One region of the Mesorhizobium sp. B2-4-1 genome, then DNA from elsewhere that is predicted to be linked to it. Evidence: predicted binding sites of a transcription regulator. Region 1 holds the regulator's gene; each other region holds the start of a gene.
The links. Region 1 encodes PhoB, which activates phosphate uptake and scavenging genes when phosphate is short. Its sites were predicted from a motif close to TGTCATNNANCTGTCAT; they were not measured.
Positions count from the first base shown of each region.

Region 2: FJ949_RS06595 (RNA degradosome polyphosphate kinase) is a predicted target of PhoB. The motif match lies at 1,808-1,824, and genes of this name have one in related genera.
Region 3: ugpB (sn-glycerol-3-phosphate ABC transporter substrate-binding protein UgpB) is a predicted target of PhoB. The motif match lies at 1,933-1,949, and genes of this name have one in related genera.
Region 4: FJ949_RS07010 (LTA synthase family protein) is a predicted target of PhoB. The motif match lies at 1,658-1,674, and genes of this name have one in related genera.

Region 1 covers NZ_VFVN01000013.1:62,140-67,189, reverse strand. Annotated here, with positions in the region: gene xylF (D-xylose ABC transporter substrate-binding protein) at 1-375, opposite strand, end outside; gene FJ949_RS26285 (ROK family protein) at 635-1,876, shown strand; gene phoB (phosphate regulon transcriptional regulator PhoB) at 1,884-2,573, opposite strand; gene phoU (phosphate signaling complex protein PhoU) at 2,593-3,300, opposite strand; gene pstB (phosphate ABC transporter ATP-binding protein PstB) at 3,326-4,129, opposite strand; gene pstA (phosphate ABC transporter permease PstA) at 4,126-4,977, opposite strand; gene pstC (phosphate ABC transporter permease subunit PstC) at 4,981-5,050, opposite strand, start outside.
Region 2 covers NZ_VFVN01000002.1:402,479-407,528, reverse strand. Annotated here, with positions in the region: gene FJ949_RS06610 (TIGR02117 family protein) at 1-221, shown strand, start outside; gene FJ949_RS06605 (FAD-dependent monooxygenase) at 256-1,479, opposite strand; gene FJ949_RS06600 (zinc-finger domain-containing protein) at 1,498-1,743, opposite strand; gene FJ949_RS06595 (RNA degradosome polyphosphate kinase) at 1,944-4,136, shown strand; gene ppx (exopolyphosphatase) at 4,136-5,050, shown strand, end outside.
Region 3 covers NZ_VFVN01000015.1:63,262-68,311, reverse strand. Annotated here, with positions in the region: gene ugpA (sn-glycerol-3-phosphate ABC transporter permease UgpA) at 1-86, opposite strand, end outside; gene ugpB (sn-glycerol-3-phosphate ABC transporter substrate-binding protein UgpB) at 370-1,674, opposite strand; gene FJ949_RS27465 (ATP-binding protein) at 2,068-3,192, opposite strand; gene kaiC (circadian clock protein KaiC) at 3,189-4,682, opposite strand; gene FJ949_RS27455 (circadian clock KaiB family protein) at 4,666-4,989, opposite strand.
Region 4 covers NZ_VFVN01000002.1:479,282-484,331, reverse strand. Annotated here, with positions in the region: gene FJ949_RS07010 (LTA synthase family protein) at 1-1,619, opposite strand, end outside; gene fabD (ACP S-malonyltransferase) at 1,896-2,837, shown strand; gene fabG (3-oxoacyl-[acyl-carrier-protein] reductase) at 2,970-3,707, shown strand; gene FJ949_RS06995 (acyl carrier protein) at 3,977-4,213, shown strand; gene fabF (beta-ketoacyl-ACP synthase II) at 4,248-5,050, shown strand, end outside.

The DNA.
Region 1 (5,050 bases):
CAGATAGAAGACGTCCTTGTTCTCGATCAGGCGGTCATAGCCGACGACCGGAATGCCTTCGTCGAGCGCCTTCTGCACCGCCGGGCCGATGGCGGAGGCGTCCTGCGCCAGGATGATCAGCGAATTGGCGCCCTGGGAGATCAGGCTCTCGACGTCGGTGAGCTGCTTGCCGGGATTGGACTGGGCGTCGGCGGAAATATACTTGTCGCCGGCGGCTTCGATCGCCTTCTTCATGGCGGCCTCGTCGGTCTTCCAGCGCTCTTCCTGGAAGTTCGACCAGGAAACGCCGATGACCTTGTCCTTCGCCTGCGCGACCGACGCGAGCGTCAGCGACATGGCGACACCCGCCAGGATGGCGGCTGTGAATCTCTTCATCTTAATCCTCCCTGCGCCGCGTATGGCGCGACCAAACAGGCCCGTAGGCCGGCACAAAGGCTCTATTTTTTCGAGCCTCGAAAAAACACTGGTCCATCGTCGGAACGCTGTCAACGTCGATTCTGATGTATTTTGATGTCCTCGTGAATTTTTTTCGAGCTCCGGAATAAATAATGACAGCCAAGGCCGGTTCTGCCAGTATTTGACGGTCGTCGGGATCCTGGGGAGAGAACGCGGCGACGGGGAGGATGCGAGAAACATGTCGGTCGGAATCCGCCACGACGATTTGCGCCGACGCAACCGGGCGATGGTGATCGCGGCCGTGCGCCGTGCCGGGCAGCCCTCGCGCACCGAGATTGCCGCGACCACCGGGCTCAGCCATTCCACCATATCGGCGATCTCCTCCGACCTGATTGGCGAAGGCATCCTGGCGCAGAGCAAGCCGAGCGAGGCCGGTGCGCTGAAACGCGGCCGGCCGCAGGTCGGCCTCAGCCTCAACCCTGAAGCCGCGGCGGTGATGACCGTGGTGCTGTCGCTGAATTTTCTCTCCGTCGCCGTCATCGACTATGCCGGCCAGGTGATATCTGAAGAGCAGCGCCGGCTGGACACGCTCACCCTGTCGCGCGAGGCGCTGATCGGCGAATGCGTGGCCATCGTCAGGCGGCGGTTCGAGGATCCCGACCTCGACGTCGGCAGCATCGCCCGTATCGCGCTGGCGATCCAGGGCATCACCGACACGGATGCGCGCACCATGCTGTGGTCGCCGATCACGCCGCAGACCGACATCGCCTTCGCCGACATACTGGAGGCCGAGTTCGGCATTCCCGCCACCATGGAGAACGATTGCAACATGATGGCGGTGGCGCTGCGCTGGCGCGATCCCCAGCGCTACCGCGACGACTTCATCGCCATCCTTTTGTCGCACGGCATCGGCATGGGCTTGGTGCTGAAGGGTGAACTGTTCACCGGCACCCATTCATCCGGAGGCGAGTTCGGCCACATGATCCATCGCCCCGGCGGGGCGCTCTGCCGCTGCGGGCGGCGCGGCTGCGTCGAGGCCTATGCCGGCAACTATGCCATCTGGCGCAACGCGAGGCAGCTTGGCGAGGACACCGAGCCCGTCGACGTCAGCGACGCCGACATGCGCACCCTGGCGGCCTCGGCGCGCGAAAAGGACGGGCCGGAGCGCGAAGCCTACCGCAAGGCCGGCGAGGCGCTGGGTTACGGCCTTGGCAGCCTGTTCGCGCTGATCGATCCGGCGCCGGTCGCCATGGTCGGCGTCAGCGCCGCCGCCTTCGACCTGATCGAGCCGGCTCTGCGCGAGGCCATTGCCCAGACCGCCGGCGGCCAGCACTCGAAATCGATTTCCTTCGACACCGAGCCGAACGAACTGCCACTGATCCGCGAGGGCTGCGCCATGCGCGCGCTGACCTTCGTCGACCAGGAGATTTTCGCGCCGGGGGCACAGGCGAAATCAGGCGTGGGCGAGAACGTTGCGTGACATATCCCTAGTCTTCGCGAATCGCATACCCCGCGCCCCGAATGGTGCGGATCACGTCAGGCATGCGGCCATTGTTGACCGCCTTGCGCAGCCGGCCGACATGCACGTCCACGGTGCGCTCGTCGATATAGATCGTTTCGCCCCAGACATTGTCGAGCAGTTGGCTGCGCGAGAACACGCGGCCGGGATGTCGCATCATGAATTCGAGCAGGCGGAACTCGGTCGGCCCGAGCCGGATCTCGCTTTTCTTGCGGTAGACCCGGTGCGATTCACGGTCGAGCACGATGTCGCCGACCTTGAGCACGCTGGACAGAACTTCGGGCTTGGCGCGGCGCAGCAGCGCCTTGACGCGTGCCATGAATTCCGGCGTTGAGAACGGCTTGACCAGATAGTCGTCGGCGCCGGTGGAGAGACCGCGCACCCGGTCGCTTTCCTCGCCGCGCGCCGTCAGCATGATGATCGGCAGCCGCTCGGTCTCGGGCCGCATGCGGAGACGGCGGCAGAGCTCGATGCCGGACACCGCCGGCACCATCCAGTCGAGCACAAGAAGGTCAGGGACATTCTCCTGCAAGCGGATCTCGGCTTCGTCGCCGCGCGTCACCACCTCTACCTGATAACCCTCCGATTCCAGATTGTAACGGAGCAGCACACCCAGCGGCTCCTCGTCCTCCACCACCATGATGCGTGGCGCGATCATCGACTGGTCACCCCTGCCGTCAAGCCGCTGGCGCCGACATCGCCGTCTCGTCCTGCTTCGGGCGATTGGCGGGCAATTGCGTGCCGGTCAGCACATAATAGGCATTTTCGGCAATGTTGGTCACGTGATCGCCGATGCGCTCGAGATTCTTGGCGCAGAACAAAAGATGCGTGCAGGCGGTGATGTTGCGCGGATCCTCCATCATGTAGGTCAGCAGCTCGCGGAACACCGATGTGTATTTGACGTCGATGCGTTCATCGTCGGCGCGCAGCTTGGCAAGTGCCGCGGCATCGCGCGCCGCATACTCCTCGATCACGCCTTGCACCTGGATCAGCACAAGCTGCGCCATGGCGTCGATGGAGTGCGACAGGTCGCGCGGCGTGGCGGCAAGGCCGACGGTGCCGACGCGCTTGGCGATGTTCTTGGCGAGATCGCCGATGCGTTCGAGATCGCCCGCCATGCGGATCGAGCCGACGACATGGCGCAGATCGTCCGCCATGGGCTGCCGCTTGGCGATCAGGGTGATGGCGCGGTCGTCGAGTTCGCGCTGGCGCGCATCCATGATCGCGTCGTCGGAGACGACGCGCTGGGCGAGCGCGTTGTCGGAATTCAGGAGCGCCTTGGTCGCGCCGCCGACCATCGATGAGGCGAGATCGCCCATGTCGCGGATCAGCCTGCTGATCTGTCCGAGATCTTCGTCAAAGGCTGCGACTGTGTGTTCGGCCATGATCTTGGTCCTCGTATGCCTGGGATCAGCCGAAGCGGCCGGTGATATAGTCCTGCGTGCGCTTCTCGCGGGGCGACGTGAAGATCTTCTCGGTGCGGTCGAACTCGACCAGCTCGCCCAGATACATGAAGGCGGTCTGCTTCGACACGCGCGCCGCCTGCTGCATGTTGTGGGTGACGATGACGATCGTATAATCGGCCTGCAACTCGTCGATCAGCTCCTCGATCTTGGCGGTCGACAGCGGATCGAGCGCCGAGGCAGGCTCGTCGAGCAGGATGACCTCCGGCTTCACCGCCACCGTGCGGGCGATGCAGAGGCGCTGCTGCTGGCCGCCCGAAAGGCTGAGGCCGCTGGCGTTGAGCTTGTCCTTGACCTCGCTCCACAGTGCCGCGCGCTTCAGCGCCTGCTCGACACGGCCGTCCATCTCCGCCTTGCTGAGCTTCTCATAGAGCCTGACGCCGAAGGCGATGTTCTCGTAGATCGACATCGGGAACGGCGTCGGCTTCTGGAACACCATGCCGATCTTGGTCCTGAGCAGGTTGAGATCCTGCGAACGGTCGAGGATATTCTGGCCGTCGAGCAGCACCTGGCCCTCGGCGCTCTGCCTCGGGTAAAGCTCGTAGATGCGGTTGAAGACGCGCAGCAGCGTCGACTTCCCGCAGCCCGAAGGCCCGATGAAGGCGGTGACGCTGCGCTCGGGCAGCGACAGGCTGATATCCTTCAGCGCCTTCGACTGGCCATAGTAGAAATTGAGGCCCTTGACCTCGATCTTGGCTTTCTCGACCGCGACTTCGGGCGTATTCAACTCGGTGGACAACATCGGTTTCATCTGTCCTCTCTGCGTCCGGTAAGGCTGCGGGCGAAGATGCTCAGCCCGAGAACCGTAAGGGTGATTATGAGTGCGCCGGTCCACGCCAGCTGCTGCCATTCCTCGTAGGGGCTGAGAGCGAACTGGAAGATGGTGACGGGCAGGCTGGCCATCGGCGCATTGAGATTACTCGACCAGAACTGGTTGTTGAGCGCCGTGAAGAGCAGCGGCGCCGTCTCGCCGGAAATGCGGGCGATGGCCAGCAATATGCCGGTGACGATGCCCGACAGCGCCGCACGGTAGGCGACCGAGCGGATGACCACCCAGCGCGGCGCGCCGATCGCGGCGCCGGCCTCGCGCAGGGCGTTCGGCACGAGGTTGAGCATGTCCTCGGTGGTGCGCACGACGACCGGGATGACCAGGATGGCCAGAGCGACGGCACCGGCGATCGCCGAGAAATGTCCCATCGGCCGCACCAGCAGCTCGTAGACGAACAGGCCGACGATGATCGAGGGTGCCGACAGCAGGATGTCGTTGATGAAGCGCACGACGGTGGTGAGGCGCGAGAAGCGGCCATATTCGGCCATGTAGGTCCCAGCGAGGACACCGATCGGCGTGCCGACGATGACGGCGATGACTGTCATCATGATACTGCCGTAGATGGCATTGAGCAGGCCGCCGGCATCGCCGGGCGGCGGTGTCATTTCGGTGAACACAGAGAGCGAAACACCCGACAGGCCCTTATAGAGCAGTGCGCCGAGGATGAGCGCCAGCCAGGCCAGGCCGATGCCCGCCGCCGTGACGCATAGCGTCATCATCACGGCATTCCTGCGCTTGCGTCGATTGTGAAGCGATGTGGCCGTCGACATCGGTCAGGCTCCCGTGCGGCTGTCCATGCGCAGCAGCATGTAGCGCGCAAGGGCAAGGATCAGGAAAGTGATG
Region 2 (5,050 bases), on a different contig from region 1:
TCGATGCGAGTTTTCAGCAAGGACCAGGCGGGCCGATCGTCATCGCAGGGGCCGCCTATTCCAATTTCGACCGCTTCTATGAGGCGAACGGCCATTTCAATGCGCTGGCCGGCTGCAACACCTGGACCGCGGCCGCCTTGCGAACCGCCGGCCTGCGCACCGGTTGGTGGAACCCGTTGCCGGTCTCGCTCGGGTGGTCGTTGAGGCTGTATAATTGGTAGGTCGCGCAGATAACGCCAACGCCTCGTTCGAGTTCTAGGCCCGCCACCCATAAAGCCAGTCCAAATCCGCGGCGAGCTTCTCCGGCGCCCGCATTTTCAGGAAAAGGTTGCGCGCCAACGCCACCGGACCCCAGGCATGCCAGGCAAGGCGGTTGAGGGCGCCGCGACGTGCCACTCTCACGACGCGCGGCCGGCGCAGGCCTTCCCAGATTTGAAGACTTCCGGCGAGATCGGCAGGGGAGGCGGCCATGACGTCGGCAAGCGTGGCGGCATCCTCGATGGCCATCGCGGCGCCCTGTGCCGCGAACGGCGTCATGGCATGCGCCGCGTCGCCGACCAGTGCGATGCGGCCCGACCTTACCCATGGCGGCTTCTGATCGACCGTATGGACCGGCCAGGCCGCCCAAGGGCCGGCCAACTCCGCAAGCCTTGCCAGCGCCGGCGCGGTGCGGCGCATGGCGCCGGCCAGGATTGCGGGATCGGCATGGCCGGACCAGCCTTCGGCGATACGCTCGCCCCTGGTGAAAGCGACGAGATTGATGGCGCTGCCCTTGCTGACGGGATAGGCGACCATGTGAAAGCCGGGATGCAGGAAGGTGGTGACGCAGTCCGGCGCACCGATCTCTGCAAAAGCTTGCCCGGCAGGACTGTCTGCGCTGACGGTTGCCCGCCAGGCCAGTTCGCCGGAGAAGTGGCTTTTCGCAAGCCTGGTTTTCCTTCCTTGGTCGGCAAGTCCGCGCATCGACGACCAGACGCCATCGGCGCCGACCAGAAGGAAACCTTCCGCCGCGACGAGCCTGCCACCCACATCGGCTGCCGCGGTGACGCCTGAACTGCTGATCGTGACGCTGCCAAGGCGCGCACCAGTAGTGAGATGAACATCGGGCATGGCAGCCACGCGCGCCATCAGCGCGTTTTGCAGGTCCGCTCGATGCGCCACGAGGTAGGGCGCACCCCAGCGCGCCTCGCCGGCTCGTCCAAAAGGTACGCGCGCCAGTTCGCCCAAGGTTGCCGCATCCTTCAGCACCACGGCTTCCGGCCTGACGGCATTGGGAAGAAGTGCGTCGAGTACGCCGAGCTCACGCAGGATGCGTGTCGCGTTGGGCGAAAGCTGGATGCCGGCGCCCGCCGCTTCTAGGCGCTGCGCCTGTTCGAAGATCCGTACGGGATAGCCCCGCTCGGCGAAAGCCAACGCCGCGGTCAGCCCGGCAATACCCGCCCCGGCGATGATGACTTGCCGGGACTGTGCGTCTGCCATTGGCCGGGCCGCTGGAAGTCAGGCGGCCTGGTCGATGTAGAGGCAGCCGGCCGGCAGCGTTTCCATCGCCGTCAGCTTCGGCGAATAGCGGTAGAGCGTCGAGCAGTAGGGGCAGACCTTCTCATTGTCGTCGCCCATATCGAGAAACACATGCGGATGGTCGAAAGGCGGGTTGGCGCCGGTGCACATGAATTCCTTGACTCCGATATCGATCGCCGGATGGCCCGCATCGTTCTGGAAATGGGGAATGGAACCGCCTGCCATCGTCGTCTCCTTTAGCGCAGTCTGCTCAGCGTTTGGATCATAACCGGCCTGTTTGCAAGTTCGATGAAATGAAACTGTCGCAAAAGCCTGTCAGAGGATAAGTTAAGCCGGTTAACCGGCTGGAGCATCGCGGCCAGGCGCAACAGCCTGGGCGCCGCCCGAAAGCGGCGAAGCAACCAGACGTGGGAAGAGCAGGAACCATGAACGAACTGAAGCCGGTCCAGAGCGAGTTCATCAATGCGGAAGCGGCAAGCCCGGAAGGCAATCCGGATCGTTTCGTCAATCGCGAGTTCTCCTGGTTGCAGTTCAACCGCCGCGTGCTCGAGGAATCGCAGAACACAAACCATCCGCTGCTGGAGAGGGTACGTTTCCTGTCGATCTCCGCGGCCAATCTCGATGAGTTCTTCATGGTGCGCGTCGCCGGCCTGGCCGGCCAGGTTCGCGAAGGCATCGTGTTGAGAAGTCCGGACGGGCGTACCCCCGAACAGCAGCTCGAACAGCTGCTGCGCGAGGTCGAACGGTTGCAGGAAGACCAGCAGAAAAGCCTTTCGGCGCTGACCGTGCTGCTCAACAAGGAAGGCATCGAGAGCATCACCCGCGACGCGCTGACCAAGGACGAGAAGGCCTGGCTGGAGGAGCACTTCCAGGACCAGGTGTTTCCTGTTCTCACGCCATTGTCGATCGACCCGGCGCATCCGTTCCCGTTTATCCCCAATCTCGGCTTCTCGATGGCGCTGCAGCTTCGCCATCGCAAGAACGGCGAGGAGATGAGCGCGCTCTTGCGCCTGCCGGTGGCGCTGAAGCGTTTCATCCGTTTGCCGGACCGCAAGCACCATGTCCGCTTCATCCCGCTGGAAGAGGCGGTCGGCCTTTACATCGGCAAGTTGTTCCCGGGTTACGAGGTCAAGGGCTCCGGCACGTTCCGCATCATTCGCGACAGCGACATCGAGGTCGAGGAGGAATCGGAAGATCTCGTGCGCCTGTTCGAGACCGCGCTAAAGCGCCGCCGCCGCGGCTCCGTCATTCGCATCGAGTTCGACATGCTCATGCCGGCCGAACTGCGCGAATTCGTCGCCGGCGAACTCGGCGTTTCGTCGAGCCGCATCAGCGTCCTGACCGGCCCGCTGGCGCTCAGCCAGATTTCGGAGATCGTCGCCGTTGCCCGCGACGACCTCAAATTCACGCCCTACAATCCGCGTTTCCCCGAGCGCATCCGCGAGCATGGCGGCGATTGCTTCGCCGCTATCCGCGAGAAGGACATCATCGTCCACCACCCCTACGAATCCTTCGACGTGGTGGTGCAGTTCCTGCGCCAGGCGATGGCCGACCCGGAAGTGGTGGCGATCAAGCAGACGCTTTACCGAACCTCCAACGACAGCCCGATCGTGCGTGCGCTGGTCGACGCCGCCGAGGCCGGCAAGTCGGTGACGGCACTGGTCGAGCTCAAGGCTCGCTTCGACGAGGAGGCCAACATCCGCTGGGCGCGCGACCTCGAGCGCGCCGGCGTCCAGGTCGTGTTCGGCTTCCTCGAGCTCAAGACCCACGCCAAGATGTCGCTGGTGGTGCGGCGCGAGGACGGCAAGCTGCGCAATTATGTGCATCTGGGCACCGGCAATTACCATCCGGTGACCGCGCGCATCTACACCGACCTGTCCTTCTTCACCACCGATGCAACGATCGCACGCGATGTCGCCCAGCTTTTCAACTTCATCACCGGCTATGCCGAGCCGACCGCCGAAATGCGGCTGGCGATCTCGCCCTTCACGCTGAGGAACCGTATCCTGCAGCACATTTCCGATGAGGTCGCCCACGCACTCGAGGGACGGCCGGCACGCATCTGGATGAAGATGAACGCCCTTGTCGATCCGATCATCATCGACGCGCTCTACGACGCCAGCCGAGCGGGCGTCGAGATCGACCTCGTCGTGCGCGGCATATGCTGCCTGCGGCCGCAGGTGCCGGGCCTGTCGGAAAACATCAGGGTCAAGTCGATCGTCGGCCGTTTCCTCGAGCACAGCCGCATCTATTGCTTCGGCAATGGCCACGGCCTGCCGTCGGACGAGGCGGTGGTCTACATCTCCTCGGCCGACCTCATGCCGCGCAATCTCGACCGTCGCGTCGAGACCATGGTGCCGATCACCAACCCAACTGTGCATGAACAGGTGCTGGGCCAGATCATGCTCGGCAACATCATGGACAATCAGCAAAGTTTCGACGTATTGGCTGATGGAACCTCCCGGCGCGTCGTGCTCGAGGAGGGCGAGGAGCCGTTCAACGCACAGGAATATTTCATGACCAATCCGAGCCTGTCGGGACGGGGTGATGCGCTGAAATCGCATGCGCCGAAGCGCATCGCGCAATTCAAGCGCCGCAAGAAGAACGCCGCCGCCTGATGCTGTCCGATTCCCAGGGCCGGCTGCAGGATCGCCGACCGCTGTCCATCATCGACATCGGCTCGAATTCGATCCGCCTTGTCGTCTATGAGGGGCTGGCGCGCTCGCCGACCATGCTGTTCAACGAAAAGATGCTGGCGGGCCTCGGCCGCGGCATCGTGTCGACGGGAAAGCTCGACCCCGAGGGCGTGACACGGTCGATGGAGGAGTTCCGCCGTTTCCGCGCGCTCTCCGACCAGGCCGGTGCCGAGCACATGTACGTGCTGGCGACCGCGGCCGCCCGCGAGGCCGTCAACGGCCCCGATTTCATCCACCGCGCCGAAGACGTGCTCAAGACCGAGATCCGCGTGATCAGCGGCCGCGAGGAAGCCTACTATTCCGCGCTCGGCGTCATCTGCGGCTTTCATCCGGCCAACGGTATCGCGGGTGACCTCGGCGGCGGCAGCCTTGAACTGGTCGACGTCAATGGCGAAGCGATCGGCGACGGCATAACGTTGCCGCTGGGCGGCCTGCGCCTCCAGGATATGGCCAAGAACTCCCTCACGCAGGCAGCGAAAATCGTGCGCGACGAGCTGGGGCGGGCGAAGCTGCTGAAAGGCGGGCAAGGCAGGCCTTTCTATGCCGTCGGCGGCACCTGGCGAAATCTCGCCCGGCTGCACATGGAGATGACCAACTATCCGCTTGGCGTCATGCACCACTACGAGATCGGCGTCGAAAGTGCCGCCAATTTCCTGCGGCAAGTGGCCAAAGGCGAGATCGAGAAGATCAAAGGCATCGAGGGCGTTTCGAAGAACCGCCGCTCGCTGCTGCCTTACGGTGCCATCGTGCTGCAGGAGATCATGGCGGCGATGCAGCCGTCGAAGATCATCGTCTCGGCGCTCGGCGTGCGCGAAGGCTTCCTCTATTCCCTGCTC
Region 3 (5,050 bases), on a different contig from region 1:
TCCTGCCTCAGCATCGACTGGTAGAGCGCCTGCCCGGCCGGCCAGTAGAAGAACACCAGCGTGATGGCAAGTTGCGGCGCCACCATTAGGTATGGCAAGACTTTGTTGGGAAAGACGACGCGCGGGGTCAATGCGCCGCTCCGGCGTGGAAAGCCGAGCGGCACTCTACGGCGCTCACCGCTGCCCTGCCGGGCATCTCCCCCTCTTGGAGGAAGATTGGCAGTTCCTGCGGCAGCTGCCATTCTCCAGCTTTGACAATTGCCGAAAACGGTCGCGACAGCCAGTCTCCCCCCTCCAGGGGGAGATGCCCGGCAGGGCGGAGGGGGGTCTCGTAGAGCAAGGACTATAACTCGATAGGCTCGACGCGCCCTAATTCCCCAGCGCTTCCTTGATCGCCGCGTTGCCACGCGTGACCGCATTGTCGAGCGCCTGCTGGGCGGTTTCCTGGCCGGCAAGCATCTTTTCGAACTCCTCGTTCTGGATGTCGCGCACCTGCGGCAGGTTCGGCAACCGCACGCCCTTCGAATTGTCGGTCGGCGCCTTGCCCGTCATCTGCAGGATCGGCGTCTCGCGACCGGGATTCTTGTCGTAGAAGCCGGACTTTTTCGTCGCCTCATAGGCGGCGAGCGTCACCGGCAGGTATCCCGATTTCTGGTGCAGATATTCCTGCACATCGGTCTTGGACAGATAGGCGAAGAAAGCCGCGACGCCTTTGTACTCCTCGTCGGACTTGCCGCCGAAGACCCAAAGGCTGGCACCGCCCGGCGTCGTGTTCTGCGGCGCGCCCTTGGCGTCGCTGTCATAGGGCAACTGGCCAATGCCGTAGTTCATGCCCGACTTGACGATGTCGCCTAGGCCGCCCGAGGATTCGGTGAAGATGCCGCATTCGCCGGCGAGGAATATCTGCTTGGCTTCGGAGGTGCGCCCGCCATATTTGAAGGTGCCGTCCTTGGCCAGATCGGCGAGCGCCTGGAAATGTTTGACGAAGATCGGCGAGTTGATCTTGAGTTCGACATCACCGCCGGCCAGGCCATTCTGCTGCGTGGCCCACGGCACATCGTTCCACGCCGCGAAGTTTTCCAGGTGTATCCAGGTCAGCCAGGTCGAGGTGTAGCCGCAAGCGGCGGCGCCGCTCGCCTTGATCTTTTTGGCATCCTCCCACACCTCGTTCCAGGTCTTGGGTGGGTTGTTCACATCGAGCCCCGCCTTCTGGAAGATGTCCTTGTTGTAGTAGAGGATCGGCGAGGAGGAGTTGTAGGGGAAGGACAGCATGGTGCCGTCCGGCGTCGAATAATAACCGACGATGCCTGGCAGATACTGGCTCTTGTCAAAGTTCATCCCGGCGCCGGTCAGCACCTCGGCCACTGGCTTGATCGCGTCCCGGGCCGCCATCATCACGCCGGTGCCGACATCGAACACCTGGATGATGTCAGGCGACTGGCCGGCGCGATAGGCGGCGATGCCGGCATTCAGCGTTTCGGGATAGGTGCCCTTGAAAACCGGAACAATCTGGTAGTCGCCCTGGCTGGCGTTGAAATCCTTGGAAATCTTGTCGACGACCTCTGCGTTGGCGCCGGTCATGGCGTGCCACCAGCTGATCTGCGTGACGGCGAAGGCGGAGGTTGTGGAAAGCAGGGTCACGGCGACACCGGCCGCGAAGCCAAAGAACTTCATGTTTCGTCTCCCGTTCTCATTGCTTGTCATTGGCGAAAGGGGCACTCCCGCAATGGCACTATGTGTCGTTCGCGCGCAGCGGACAACGGTTTTGTTGCGGGCAGGCGCACTTCATGTCCGGCTAAAGTAGCGTTCACTTCCGGATGAAAGTGACCCGGAAAAGGATTGCATAGCGGCTTGCTGCTTGAATTGATGTACCAGGGACCTGTCTCGAGACGGTCAGCGACCTCACCGACGAACGGCGTCTAACAGCACATGACAACGCTGACATGACAACGCTGAAAAAGGCGTCGGTTTGCTCGGTCGATGCGTGGAAATTCCCGTCCCGCGCTCAGCCTGACGGATTTGACATCGGCCAATCAGTCTGCTGGCCGGGAATGGGTCTGCCGCCGCTCAGTTCTGCTGCCGCTGGGTTCCAGAAGCGCGCGGCAAGTAGAGATGCAGGCTTGTTCCCTGACCGATTTCGCTATCGATTCGGACATGCCCACCGGATTGCTTGATGAAGCCGTAAACTTGGCTTAGCCCGAGTCCCGTACCCTGCCCTTCCGATTTTGTTGTGAAGAACGGCTCGAAAACGCGCGCCAGGGTGTCCTTGCTCATTCCACAGCCGGTATCGCGTACAGTCACGCGAACAAATGAAGCCGCCGCTGAACGCAAATCCTCCAGATCATTTGGAAAATTGCTGGTCTCAATCGTGAGAGTGCCACTGCCTTTCATTGCATCTCTGGCGTTCACGGCAAGGTTAAGAACGGCGATGTCGAGCTGGTTGGCATCGATAAGGATAGGGCCCAAGGCTGGATCCAGATTGCATTGTACCCGGATGCCGCTCCCCAACGTCCGTTCCAGCAGCGTCGTCAGCCCCTTGATACGTTCATTGAGATCAATCTGTTCCGGGACCAGGGATTGGCGTCGCGAAAAGGCAAGCAGTTGCTGTGTTAGCGCTCCTCCATTTTCGATCCGCCTGAACATCTCCTCGACCAGCAGAGCGACTTTCTCATCCGCAGGATCTTTAGCGATCTGTTTCTCCAGAAGCCGAAGGCCAGACCCGAAAACGGCGAGTAGGTTGTTGAAGTCATGGACAATGCCAGCTGCGAGGCGTCCAATGGCCTCGAGCTTTTGTGACTGGCGTGCGTTTTCTTCTCTTGATCGCTGGGCCGAGACATCGCGCAGGCTGGCAAGCAATGCGGGCCTGCTGTCCCAGGTAACCTCGACCGTACGCATTTCCACTTCTGCCGGCTTGCGGCCGGAACGGTGAACGGTGATCTCGGCGATCTCTCCGGAGACGACCGGACGGCCGAGCGGAACGTGGAGGAGTTCGTCAAGCGGCTGTCCAAAAATTACGGCTGCCGCAGGATTGGCATAGAGCACTGTTCCGTCCAAATCGACCACCAGCATCCCGTCGGCGGTATTTTCGATCAACTGGCGAAAGCTGAGCTGGCTGATGCCAGCCGGAGATGTATCTCCGGGCGATTCCAGCATTTCGGCGGCGTTTTGCGCCGTATTCAAGGCGCTCTTCATGTCGACGTGTTGTCCACGGCGGAGTCGCCGAACACATCAGGCGCGCTGTCAAAGGGCTTTCCAAGATGCATACCGCCACTGTCGATGGTGAAGCGCCGTATCTGTTTGTCGTGTTCGCTGCCGCGCATTTTCAGCACCATCATGCCGCGATGCATGAATTCTTCCTGCTGAATGTAGCGCAACAGAATGATCGAATCGGTGAGTGTGGAAATATGCTGCTCGCTAGCGCTCTGGCCTCCGACAAGCGATTTGTTGGTAGCGGTGCAAAGGCCGGCAATTTCGCGCTTCTTTATGAAGGAGGTGACGCTGATCAAGAACTCACGAAACCCGGTTTCTGGCGCGATGCGTTCCAATGCCGACAAGCTGTCGATTGCCATGCGATCGGGTTTGAACTCCGCCACCAGTTCGCGGATCATCAGAAGGTGATCCGGCAAACTCTGCGCTTCCGGATAAAGGCAGACTACCTTCAGGCGACCATCCGCCTCCATCGCTTCGAAATCGACGCCCCAGCTACGCGCGTTGCGGAAAAGCTGGCCGCGGCTCTCCTCATAGCCGACGAGCAAGGCGCGTTCGCCCGCAGCCACTCCGCCCGCCAGAAAGTTGGTGACAAGTAGAGTCTTTCCGGTGCCTGTGGCTCCACTGACAAGGGTTACGCTGTCGCGAAAGAACCCGCCGCTGCACATTTTGTCGAGTTCGGAATTACCACTGGTGACCCGTTTCGTGCTTGATTGCTGCTCCAGGCGCAACGATGACAGAGGCACAGCTACGATGCCCTGTTCGGCGACCAGCGTTATGGGCACTTCGCCCTCAACGTGACGGCTGCCGCGCATTTTCAGGACTTCTATGGTCCGCCGACGGCGCTCGCGATCAAGGGCATTGCGAAGGATCACGACATTGTCTGCGACGAACTCCTCTATTCGGTGACGGGAGATTTCACCATATTCACTGTTGCGTTCCGCGGTCATAAGGACCGTCAGCCCTTCTTTCTTCAGCGCGGTCGCAATACGTAGAAGTTCGCGGCGCACTGCCGTCTGCTCGGCTACGAAATGATCGAAAAGTTGGGTAACCGAATCGAGCACGATGCGCTTTGCCCCGGCGCTTCGGCTCGCGTGCAGAATGCGGGTCAGAAGACCGGCGAGGTCGAAATCGCCCACAACCACCTGGTCCTGATCGCGCGGGCTCGCATCGACGAAAACAAGCTTGTCCGCCGCTCGCCAGCCGCGGATGTCCCAGCCGAAGCTCGCCATGTTCACCTCGATCTCGGTTGGCGACTCCTCGAAGGTGACGAAGACACCGGCCTCATTGAGACCGGTGATGCCATGCGCCAGGAACTGCGTGGCGAATACGGTCTTGCCGCTACCGGGCGTGCCGCCCACGATGGTGGTGCGTCCGCGCGGCAAGCCACCCATCACCAAGTCGTCAAAAGCTTCGATCCCTGTATTGACGCGTTCAAGAACCGGGTCGATAGAGATCTCATCCGTCGCGGTCATGAATATCATCCTTCTTGCGAAAACCGAAATAGTCCAGAACCTGAGCGATATTGCTGATGTCGCCCACCAGACGGCGCGGGGGATCGGCGGATTCGTCGGAGAGCGTCGGCGTTGCTAGTATCCCTGCTCGCTCCGCCTCATGAGGATGTTCCAGGATATCGAAGATCTGGATTTCAATGGATGCGCTCATCTCCTCGATTATCTTCAGGCGGCTTTCCAGTGCCCGACGAGCACCGGGCGTGTCTCCGGCGATGTAGAGCCGGAGAAGGGGATGGGCCCCTGAAGCGGGCGGTTGTTCCGGGTTCATATCTCACGCTGGTTGCACGGGTTCAGTATCGACGTGCTCTACGCGACACGCCAGCAATTCA
Region 4 (5,050 bases), on a different contig from region 1:
CCTGTGCGGTTCGACCAGATGACCAGTGGCGTCTGATGATGCTCCAGCGCCGCCTCGGCGGAAGCCTCCTTGCGCGGCGCGACATTGTCCTTCATGAACCCGGTCTCTACATAGACCGGCCCAAGCGGCGGCAGATGGTCGCCGAAGAAGGCGATGACGGTGGGGCGAGAGCGTTTCTTTGCCCATTCGATCAGGCGTTCGAGACCGCGGTCCGCGTCGGCCGAGCCCTCGGTGTAACTCAGCAGCGATTCACGCGCCCATTGGCTGATCGGCGCCTGCACGGTGTGGGTCGGGTTGTAGTAGCGGTTCGGCTCGTAAGGGCCGTGGTTCTGCAGGCTGACGGCAAAGAAGAACACCGGGGCATCGCTGGCATCGGCCTCGCTGATGATCTCGTCCGTCATCGCCGCGTCGGATGCCAGCGGCCCGCGCTTTTGCATCGGCGGCAACGTCTCTTCCGATCTGAAGTCGTCGAAGCCGAAATCGGCATAGACCGCGCCGCGGTTCCAGAACCAGTTGGTGCCCGGATGGATGGCGCGCGCCCTGTAGCCCTCCCTCTTCAGGAAGGTCGCCAGCGACGGCGTCGGCGTGCGCACATATTGCTGGTAGGGGATGCTGCCGGCCGGCAGGAAGGCGTTGGAGAAGCCGGTCAGTGCCTCGAACTCGATGTTGGCGGTCATGCCGCCGAATTCGGGTGAGAACATGGAGCCCGAACGCAGCGCCCGCACGTTGGGGATCGGATCGGGCGTGATGGTGACCCCGGGCAGCTTGGTCGGATCCCAGAAGGATTCGCTCATGACGACGATGATGTCGGGCTTTTCCTGGGGCACCGAGGCGGTCACCTGCGGCCTGTCGATGGCCGCGATCGCCTTTTCCGAATAGCCTGGCGGCGCCGAGACATGCGCCATCGGCACGTTCAGCGCGAAGGCGAGCGCAAAGCCGTTGGAGGCGTAATTTTCCTTCTGGTCCCACATAATCGGGATGATCTGCAGCCGGTCCCGGGTCCAGGAGAAGGTGGCATAGTCCATGATCGAGACGAAGAAGGCGAGCAGCGGCACCGCCAGCGTCAGCCGGGCGAGACGGCCCTTGCGGCTGAGTATGGGCACCTTTCGACGCCAGACCCGCCAGCCATAGATGAGCAGCGACAGGCCGGCGACGATGCCGACAATCATGGCAAGGGCAGTCATCGGACGGTCACGCACCAGAAGCGGCAGCAGCGCCACGATCTGGCGGGAGTAGAGGAAATCGGTCGGGTAGAGGGGATCGCCGAGATAATGCGATTTCTGGTGACCGATGAAAGCCAGCGAGAGCGTCAGCGGCGCGACGATCATCAGGCTTTGATAGCTGCGGCCGAAAACGGCATCGAGGCCGACCAGAACCAGTGCGAACACCACGATCGTGGTCCAGCCCGGCTTGAGCGGCTGCAGGAAGAAGGAAACCGTGCCGGCGAAGTCGCCGCGCACGATCAATTCGATGGCGAACACCAGGACGGCCGCGATCAGCAGGCTGGTCAGCCCATAGCGTATGGTCGGCCACTTCCGTCCCGGCAGGTAGCCGGTGGAAGGATCGTCTTCCAGAAACTGTGGCGCGGCTTTGCCTGCGCCTTTCGAAATCCTAGCCACTTTAACTTCCCCACCCAGCGACAGACCCGTCACTCGATTGTCATGGAATTGTCACGCAAAGCTAGCGCCTGTGGCGGAAATAAGAAGAGCCAGCAAACGATTCGTGAGCGGTTTTCATCAGGAGTGATCGCCAAAAAGCCTTTTGGAACAGGCACTCGGCCGGCAAAGCTGCCAAGGGGCCGGGTCGAACCGGGCTTGACTTGGCAGGCCGCGTTGCGTCACAGGCAGGAAAATTCGTGTATCAGGCAAGCAGAACCGAGCTTTGGGAGCCCACACATGGCCGTTGCATTCACCTTTCCGGGACAAGGCAGCCAGGCTGTCGGCATGGGCAAGGACCTCGCCGATGCCTTCCCCGAGGCGCGTAGGGTTTTTAGCGAAGTCGACGACGCGCTCGGCGAAAACCTGTCGAGGCTGATCTGGGAAGGGCCGGAAGAGACGCTGACGCTCACCGCCAACGCGCAGCCGGCGCTGATGGCCGTATCGCTGGCCGCGATCAGGGCCTTGGAAGCGCGCGGCTTCTCGCTGAAGGACAAGATTACCTACGTCGCTGGCCATTCGCTGGGCGAATATTCGGCGCTTGCCGCCGCCGGCTTCGTCTCGGTTGCCGATGCCGCCAGGCTGCTGCGCATCCGCGGCAATGCCATGCAAGCGGCGGTGCCCGCCGGCGAAGGCGCCATGGCGGCGATCATCGGACTGGAGCAGGCCGATGTCGAAGCCGCCTGCGCCGAGGCTGCCAAAGGATCGGTCTGCCAGATCGCCAACGACAATGGCGGTGGCCAGCTGGTGATTTCCGGCGCCAAGGCAGCGGTCGAACTGGCTGCCAAACTGTGCACGGAAAAAGGCGCCAAGCGAGCGCTGATGCTGCAGGTCTCCGCGCCCTTCCATTCGGCGCTGATGGCGCCCGCCGCCGAGATCATGCGCGAGGCGCTGGCCGGGGTAACCAAGAACGCGCCTGTCGTGCCGCTCGTCTCCAATGTCACGGTCACTCCGACCAGCGATCCCGAAATCATTGCGCGCCGTCTGTTCGAACAGGTGATCGGCCGCGTGCGCTGGCGCGAGACGGTGGAGTGGTTCGGCGCGAACGGCGTCACCACGCTCTATGAAGTCGGCGCGGGAAAAGTGCTTTCAGGGCTGGCCCGGCGCATCAACCGCGAAATCGCCACGGCATCGGTCGGTTCCGCGGCCGAGGTCGAAACCGCACTGGCGGCGCTCGGGTGAGGCGCCGCGTGTGAATTTGATGGCGCGGCTTGTATCGCTGAAGATATTCCGTTGGTGATGGCAATCGGATACCCGCGAGACGTATACAGATAAGGTTGCTCGCTGAGCTTCCGAAACCAAAGAGGAAAACACATGTTCGAACTGACCGGCCGCAAGGCACTTGTCACCGGCGCGTCGGGAGGCATCGGCGAGGCGATCGCCAGGGTGCTGCATGCGCAAGGCGCCATCGTCGGCCTGCACGGCACGCGCGTCGAGAGACTGGAGGCGCTGGCCGCCGACCTGGGCGACCGGGTGAAGCTGTTTCCGGCCGACCTGTCGAACCGCGATGAGGTCAAGGCGCTCGGCCAGAAAGCGGAGGCCGATCTCGAGGGCGTCGACATCCTGGTCAACAATGCCGGCATCACCAAGGACGGGCTGTTCGTGCGGATGTCGGACGCCGACTGGGACAGCGTGCTCGAAGTCAATCTGACGGCCGTGTTCAGGCTGACGCGTGAGCTGACCCATCCGATGATGCGCCGTCGCCACGGCCGCATCATCAACATTACCTCGGTGGTCGGCGTCACCGGCAATCCCGGCCAGACCAACTACTGCGCCTCCAAGGCCGGCATGATCGGCTTTTCCAAATCGCTGGCGCAGGAGATCGCCACCCGCAGCATAACCGTCAACTGTGTCGCCCCGGGCTTCATCGAATCGGCGATGACCGACAAGCTCAACGACAAGCAGAAGGAGGCGATCATGGCCGCTATCCCGACGCGCCGCATGGGCACCAGCGCCGAAGTGGCGTCCGCCGTCGCTTATCTTGCCTCCAACGAGGCCGGCTACGTCACCGGCCAAACCATCCATGTGAACGGCGGCATGGCGATGATCTGATCGGGTCGGCCAAAGCATGCATTTCGGGCCGGGCCCGGGCATTCGCGGTGGCTTTGAGACGGCGACAGGCAACGCCTGGGCGGGCTGTGAAAAGCGACCATTTCGGCTTGGACGCCCACGATTTTTCGTGTAATGCGGCCCGCAACCCGGCGGTTCGGGCAAAAACCGGTCTGCGGCCATTGCGTTTCCGGCGGGACCATCTTTCAGCTTGATTAGCGGCATTCCGCCCGCTAACGAAGACAGACAACCAAAAGACGAGGATGCCCCAAATGAGTGACACCGCAGAGCGCGTCAAGAAGATTGTCATCGAGCACCTGGGCGTCGATGCCGACAAGGTGACGGAGCAGGCGAGCTTCATCGACGATCTGGGCGCCGACAGTCTCGACACGGTCGAACTCGTCATGGCGTTTGAAGAAGAATTCGGCGTCGAGATCCCCGATGACGCGGCTGAAACCATCCTGACGGTGGGCGATGCCGTGAAGTACATCGACAAGGCTTCGGCCTGACGCTTTCCGCAGTCATCACCGGGGAGGACCTGCGATGAGGCGTGTCGTCGTCACGGGCCTTGGGTTGCTGTCGCCGTTCGGCATGGGCTTCGAGCACAGCTGGAAGGAACTTCTGACCGGCCGCAGCGCCGCCAAGCGCATCACCGAGTTCGAGGTGGAGGATCTTGCCTGCAAGATCGCCCATGTCGTTCCGCGTGGTGACGGCAGCAACGCCACCTTCAATCCCGAGGCGGTGCTCGAGCCGAAGGAACTGCGCAAGATCGGCGACTTCATCCTGTACGGGATCGCAGCCGCCGACGAGGCGCTGAAGGATTCCGGCTGGCAGCCGAAGACCCATGCCGAGCAGTGCGCCACCGGCGTTCTGATCGGTTCGGGCATTGGCGGCATCGAAGGCATCGCCGAGAACGCGATGATCCTGAAGGAGCGCGGCCCGCGCCGCATCAGCCCCTTCTTCATCCCCGGCCAGATCATCAATCTCGTCTCCGGCCAGGTTTCGATCCGGCATGGGCTGAAAGGCCCCAACCATGCCGTCGTCACCGCTTGCTCGACCGGCGCGCATGCGATCGGCGACGCAGCCCGGCTGATCATCTGGGGCGATGCCGACGTCATGGTCGCCGGCGGCGCCGAAGCGCCGGTGACGCGACTGTCGATCGCTGGCTTCGCTGCCTGCCGTGCGCTCTCGACCGAGCGCAACGACGCGCCGCAAACGGCTTCGCGGCCCTATGACCGCGATCGCGACGGCTTCGTCATGGGCGAGGGCGCCGGCGTCGTCGTGCTTGAGGAACTCGAGCATGCCAAGGCGCGCGGCGCGAAGATCTATGCGGAAGTGACCGGCTA